2 regions of the Stenotrophomonas sp. 1L-E-5-B-C3 genome follow, and region 2 is predicted to be linked to the other one. Evidence: predicted binding sites of a transcription regulator. Region 2 holds the regulator's gene; the other holds the start of a gene.

Region 1 (3,407 bases), on a different contig from region 2:
CCGTCGGCCACCTTGCCCACCGAATCCTCGATCAGGCCCTTGATCTCCTTGGCCGCACCGGCCGAGCGCTGTGCCAGCGTGCGCACCTCACTGGCCACCACCGCAAAGCCCCTGCCCTGCTCACCGGCACGCGCAGCTTCCACCGCCGCGTTCAACGCCAGGATGTTGGTCTGGAACGCGATGCCGTCGATGACGCTGATGATCTCGGCGATCTTCTTCGACGAGGCTTCGATGGCCGACATCGTGGTGACCACCTGGCCGACCACCTCGCCGCCCTGCGAGGCGACACCGTGCGCACCAATCGCGAGCTGGTTGGCCTGGCGGGCATGCTCGGCGTTCTGCTTCACGGTGGAGGTCAGCTCCTCCATCGATGCCGCCGTCTCTTCCAGGTTCGCCGCCTGCTGCTCGGTGCGCCGCGACAGATCGGTGTTTCCCGAGGCGATCTCGCCTGCCGCCAGGTTGATGCTGGACGCGCTGGACTGGATGCGGCCGACAATCTGCTTGAGCTGATCGACGGTGGCATTGCAGTCATCACGCATGCGCGCGAACACGCCATGGAAGTCACCCTGCATACGCACGGTCAGGTCGCCGCGCGAGATGGCCTGCAGCAGGGTCGAGACCTGCACCAGGTTCTCGTCAGTGGTCTGCATCAGGCGATTGAGCCCGGCCACCATGTCGCGGAAATCATAGGCGAAGCGATCTTCGTCGCCGCGCAGGCTGAAGTCGCCTGCGGCAGCGGCGGTTGCCAAGCGGCGGATCTCGCTGTTGATCGCCGACAAGCTGGACTTGGTTTCGTCCATCGCCTGGGTGATCGCCGCCTTCTCGCCGGGCAGCGGGTCCATGTCCACCGACAGATCGCCGCGTGCGTAGTGCTTCATCACCTCGATCAGCCGGTTCTGCACCTGCACGTGCGATCCAACCAGCGCATTGGTCTCATGCACCATGCGCCCGTAGTCGCCGGGGAACGCGCTCTCGTCCATGCGGTAGCTGAGGCTGCCCGCATCGTGCTGGCGCGCCAGCTCACCCTGCGCCGCCATCACCGCCTGCAGCTGTGCCTGCATGCGCTGCATCGACCTGAGCAGCTGCGTCACCTCATCGTTGCCCGAGGCGTCGATGCTGCTGTCCAGCCGCCCGTTGGCGATGCCGTCGGCCAGTTTCACCGCGCCTTCCAGCGGGCGGGTCAGGCTGCGGGTGATGGCCCAGGCGGCCAACGAACCGAGCAGCAGGCTCAGTACGCCGAACACAATCGACAAGGTGCCAGTCCAGGCTTCGGTCGACCGATATTCCTCACGACTCCGTTCGGTCAGCATTTCCTGATGCCGAAGCAGGGCCGAGATGGATTCGTTCCAGGCGGTGGCCAAGCCATGCTCGGCCAGCAGCTCCTTGGCCGCGCCGTCGAAATCACCGGCCTTCATCCGATCGTGTAGATGCTGGGTCGACGTATCGGTGGCCTTGCGTGCCGCGTCGATTTTCGCAACCAGGGTATCGCCGGTGGCATCACGCGGAATCTTGATGTATTTGGCCCAGATGCCGTCGTAGGTCTGCGACAGCTCCTGCGCCTTCTGATAATCCTTGTCGAAATCCTCGCCGCGCTTGATCACCATCAGCCGGCGGTGCATCAACACCGCGTTGTTGGTATCCAGCATGTCGTTCAACAGCCGCATCTTCACCATGTTGACGTCCACCACTTTCTCGAACTGGGCGGACTTCAGGTGATTTCCGTACAGCGCCAGGCCGACGATGGCCACGATGAACAGCAACAGCAGACCGAAACCGGCACCCAGCCGGGAACCCACACGGAGGTTTCGTAAGGCGAGCATCTCAATTCCCTTGATCATGACCGTACGATCGGTTGCGGCTCAGGCAAGGGAAACTTTATGGGTCGATATTACTGAATCGATCCAAAGCATTTAAACTGTGAGCGCAAGCATAAGAATGCAGTTGCGATTAACCGAAAAATAATTTTCAACGATTCATCACAACGCAACGATCGACTGAAACCAGACCGGCTCCGCGCCAAGGCCCCGCTCACGCTGCTGCATAATCTCCAGAGGTTATCTGTAGCGGACAGAACCGTTCCAGACGGGCTACAGACCACACATGACCCTTGTGCTGCACATCGAAGGCGCCTCCATAAACGATATCGCCAGCCTGTATGCGGAGATCAACCGCGTATTCATGGCCAGCGAGCACTGGCAACTTGGACCGAGCCTGGATGCGCTGGACGACCTGTTGCATGGTGGCTATGGCGCGCTGGCCGGGCATGGCCAGGCCAGGGTCATCTGGCGCGACATCGCGCACAGCCGAACGGCCCTGGGCGCGGATGCCACCGGCCGCTGGCTGCAGGCCAAGCTCGACGCACCAGGGCGCTTCAATACGCAAGCCATTGCCCGCCAACTGCAGGCGCTGCAACGGGGCGAGGGCCAGACCTACTTCGAGATCGTCATGCAGATATTCAACAGCCATCCGAACATCACACTCGTACCGGATTGACGGTATCGAACTCCATCCTGCGCATGCCCAGGCATCCGATCGACTCAGCGTGCCCGGCTGGCGAAGTAGCGGCTTGCCGGCTCACGGTACAACAGGAACGCGCAGTACAACGACACGCAGAAGATCGCGCCAAGCGTAAGAAACTCGAATGGGCCAGCGCTTTTCATATCGACCAGCTTCAGCACCATGGTCTCCAGGAACATGATGACGAACAGTGGGCGAACCCATCCCCAGCGCGCGAATATGCCCACCCCGATCACGATGCCCGCCAGTCCGTTGAGCACACCGGCAGTGACCAGCGCAGCATAAGGCAAGGAGTGGTAGAGGCTCATCCGCGCCAGCAATTGGTACTCCGGCACTTTCGGCCCATAGACTTCAAGCATGCCGTAGAGGGCCAAGGCGCCACCCACAATCTGGTAGAGCGCGACGATGTAGAGCGATGGCGGTGCTTCAACGGCGGCCTTGGCCTGCGGGCCTTCATGGGGCGCAGAATGTTGCGTCATCGCTCGCTCCTTGATTGTCGTGCCGCCAGCCTGGCCGCAGACCGGAGGCTACACCCCCGCTGCCGGGCTTGATAGCCCCAACCTTCGGCTGCGACAGCAGGCAGCCGACGCGCGACCCGTTCCACCCGTTACCATGGACGGCCCTGTACCAGCTCCGCTGCCGCCGCCCTCCGGCGCGGCCGGACGCCCCGGATTCACGAGCCCCATGTCAAAAGAAAAGTCCGCCGAACACACCCCGCTGATGAAGCAGTTCTTCGCAGCCAAGTCCGAGTACCCGGACCTGCTGCTGTTCTTCCGCATGGGCGACTTCTACGAGCTGTTCTACGACGACGCGCGCAAGGCCGCGCGCCTGCTCGACATCACCCTGACCCAGCGCGGCAGCTCCGGCGGCGCGCCGATCCCGATGGCCGG
Region 2 (3,407 bases):
GCCTGGCCGGCGCGCGCGGCGCCGAGGGCTTCTTCGGCGGCATGGCACAGTTCAACCATGGCTGTCACGCCGAGGAAGCCGGCGCCACCCTTCAGCGTGTGGTAGCCGCGGAACACCGCATTGAGCTGTTCGCCGTCCTGGGGTGCCTGCTCCAGCGACACCAGCTGTTCGCCCAGGCGATCCAGGATTTCCTGCGCCTCGATGATGAAATCGGCAGTGATGTCGTCGGATACCGCGCTCATGCTTACAGCCCCAGGTCCGACAACAGGTCGTCGGCGTCGTTCTGCGAGACCGCGTGGCGGTCCAGTCCCTTCAGTGCCGGCCCGGCCAGTTCCGGGTCGGAGCGATGCTGTTCCGGCGGCAGGCCGAGTGCGCCGAAGCCTTCGTGCACGCGGCGTACGATGCCGACCACGCGACGGATGATCTGCCCGGTCAGGTCCTGGTAGCTCTGGGTCAGGGCGATCTCGGTCAGGTTGTGGCGGATGCGCTCGAGCTGCGCGTCCTGGCCCGGCTGCAGGCCTTCGGCGCGCAGCTGCTCGGTCAGGCTGCGGCATTCCTCGGCCAGGTCCAGGGTGCGGTGGGTGGCCTGTTCGGTCATCGCCACCACGTGGTCCAGGCGCGCACAGGCGTCGTCCAGTTCGCCGGCTTCATCGGGCACGGTCGGCAGTTCACCCAGCGCCTGTCCCAGCTCGCGGGCCAGCCGCGATAGGCCGCTCATCATCGGCTGCGTGCGCAGCGCGACCAGCCCGTCGATGCGCTGCCGCCAGGCGGCTTCGTCACCGGACTCCAATGCGTCCAGGGCTTCCTGCAGGCGCAAGGCGAGGGCGTTCCTGTCGACCGTGGTATCCATCAGGCGCTGGCCGCCAGGCGTTCGAAGATCTTGCCGAGCTTCTCTTCCAGGGTCTGCGCAGTGAACGGCTTGATGATGTAGCCGTTCACCCCGCTCTGGGCGGCTTCGATGATCTGCTCGCGCTTGGCTTCGGCGGTGACCATCAGTACCGGCAGTGTCTTCAGCTTGGCATCGGCGCGGATCGCCTTGAGCAGTTCGATGCCGGTCATCACCGGCATGTTCCAGTCGGTGACCACGAAATCGAACGGCTGGCTCTGCAGCAGCGACAGCGCGGCATGCCCGTCCTCGGCTTCGGCGGTATTGGTGAAGCCCAGATCGCCCAGCAGGTTCTTGACGATCCGACGCATGGTCGAGAAGTCGTCGACGATCAGGATGCGCATGTTCTTGTTCAAAGCAGAGTTCCTTTGTTGTTCAGTCCGGGCGGCCGGGGGCAGCCGCCTCGGGCATGTTCATTCTTCGAGGCCGGCGTCCGCCGCCTCGAAAATCTTCAGTCGGCCACGCAGGCGCAGCACCGCCTGGCCGTGGATCTGGCAGACCCGCGATTCACTCACGCCAAGCACCGCGCCGATCTCCTTCAGGTTCAGCTCCTGCTCGTAGTAGAGCGACAGCACCAGCTGCTCGCGCTCGGGCAGGTGGCCGATGGCCTTGCCCAGCTCGCGGCCGAACTCGCCGCGTTCCAGCACCTGCTGTGGGGTCGGCCCGCCCTGGGTGACGGTGTCCAGCTCGCCCTGGTCTTCGATGCGCGACTCCAGGCTCAGCACCTGGCCACGTGCGGCGTCTTCCATCAGCCGCAGGTACTCGGGCAGCGGCATCTCCATCGCCGCGGCAACTTCGGTGGCGCTGGCGGCGCGGCCGCTGCTCTGCTCCAGGCGGCGGATGGTGGCGGCGGCATCACGAGCGCGGCGGTGGACGGAGCGGGGCACCCAGTCGCCACGGCGGATCTCGTCGATCATCGAGCCGCGGATGCGGATCGACGCATAGGTCTCGAACGAGGCGCCCTGGTCGGCGTCGTAGCTGCGCGAGGCTTCGATCAGGCCCATCATGCCGGCCTGGATCAGGTCATCGACCTCGACGCTGGCCGGCAGGCGCGCGGCCAGGTGGTGGGCGATGCGCCGCACCAGGTCCGAGTGCTGGGCGATGACTTCGTTCGCCGCCGAGCGCTGCACTTCCCTGTACTGGGCTGCGCCTTTCATGCCGTCACCCCACGCTGCTTGAGGATGCGTTCGAGGAAGAACTCGACGCCGCCACGCGGTTCGGTCGGCGCCTGCCAGCGCGCGGTACGGCGCGCGATCTCGGTGATGGCCAGCGCGGCCGGGCTGGACGGATAGGCCTTCACCACCGGCTGCTGGCGCTGCACCGACAGGCGCAGCCAATCGTCCTGCGGCACGCAGCCCAGGTAGTTCAGCGAGACATCGGCGAGGAACTTCTCGCAGACACGGGTCAGCTTCTCGTACAGCACTCGGCCTTCGTTGGGGTCGCGCACCATGTTGGCCACCACCTGGATGCGGTCCACGCCACGTTCGCGCGACAGCACCTTGATCAGTGCGTAGGCGTCGGTGATCGAGGCCGGCTCGTCACAGACCACCACCACGGTGTCCTGTGCGGCCTGGCAGAAGGTCAGTACGCCATCGTTGATGCCGGCGGCGGTGTCCACCACCATGATGTCCAGCTCGCGTTCCAGCTCGGAGAACACGTTGACCAGGCCGACGTGCTCGGCCGGGGCCAGCTCGGCCATGTGGCGGCGGCCGGACGCGGCCGGGACCACCAGCACGCCGTTCGGGCCTTCGACGATGACGTCATCCAGCGAGCAGCGGCCGGCGACCAGATCGGCCAGGGTAAAGGTGGGGTTCAGCCCCAGGATCACGTCGATGTTGGCCAGGCCGAGATCGGCGTCCAGCAGCAGCGTGCGCTTGCCCATGCCGGCCAGCGCCACGGCCAGGTTGGCGGACACATTCGTCTTGCCCACGCCGCCCTTGCCGCCAGTGACCGCAATGGTGCGCACAGGGCCGAGCGGCTCGCTGCGGGTGGCCGACAGCGGGAAGGTCTTGGTCAGCTTGGCGTACTCACGCGACGGCATGGTTCAACTCCGGGTTGCAGGGCATATCGGCCGCGCGGCGCAAATCTTCAAGGCGAAGTACGAGATTGGCTGCACTGGCCCGGTGCAGGTCCTCCGGAACGTCCTGGCCGTCGGTCACCCAGGTGATCGGCAGGGCGTGGTCCACGGCCACCGACAGGGCGTTGCCGAAGCGGCCGGTCTCGTCCAGCTTGCTCAGCACCAGGCCCTGCAGGTTGGCCGCGCCGAAGCGGCGGACCACCTCGTCCATGTCGCCGAAGCTGGTGTTGGCCGGCAGCACCAGCAGGGTGCGGACCTGGCGGGCGGCACGCAGCCACTGCAGCTGGGCGGCCAGGGCGCGGTCGCGCGGGCCCAGGCCGGCGGTGTCGATCAGCACCAGCTTGTAGTCCTTCAAGCGTTCCAGCAGCTGGTCCAGGTCGGTGCCGCTGTTGGCCTCGTGCACCGCGATGCCGAGCTGGCGGCCGTAGCCGTACAGCTGCTCAC

The links. Region 2 encodes FliA, which starts transcription of late flagellar genes. Its sites were predicted from a motif close to TAAAGTTTNNCNNNCNNNGGCCGATAA; they were not measured.
Region 1: the regulator FliA is predicted to act here: its motif matches at 1,852-1,878, upstream of AC0Z6F_RS07135 (methyl-accepting chemotaxis protein).

Annotation. Positions count from the first base shown of each region.
Region 1 covers NZ_JBXAWS010000004.1:146,902-150,308, forward strand. Annotated here, with positions in the region: gene AC0Z6F_RS07135 (methyl-accepting chemotaxis protein) at 1-1,820, opposite strand, end outside; gene AC0Z6F_RS07140 (barstar family protein) at 2,101-2,493, shown strand; gene AC0Z6F_RS07145 (hypothetical protein) at 2,538-2,996, opposite strand; gene mutS (DNA mismatch repair protein MutS) at 3,202-3,407, shown strand, end outside.
Region 2 covers NZ_JBXAWS010000026.1:16,365-19,771, forward strand. Annotated here, with positions in the region: gene AC0Z6F_RS21140 (chemotaxis protein CheA) at 1-242, opposite strand, end outside; gene AC0Z6F_RS21145 (protein phosphatase CheZ) at 245-850, opposite strand; gene cheY (chemotaxis response regulator CheY) at 850-1,242, opposite strand; gene AC0Z6F_RS21155 (RNA polymerase sigma factor FliA) at 1,300-2,043, opposite strand; gene AC0Z6F_RS21160 (MinD/ParA family ATP-binding protein) at 2,040-2,927, opposite strand; gene flhF (flagellar biosynthesis GTPase FlhF) at 2,914-3,407, opposite strand, start outside.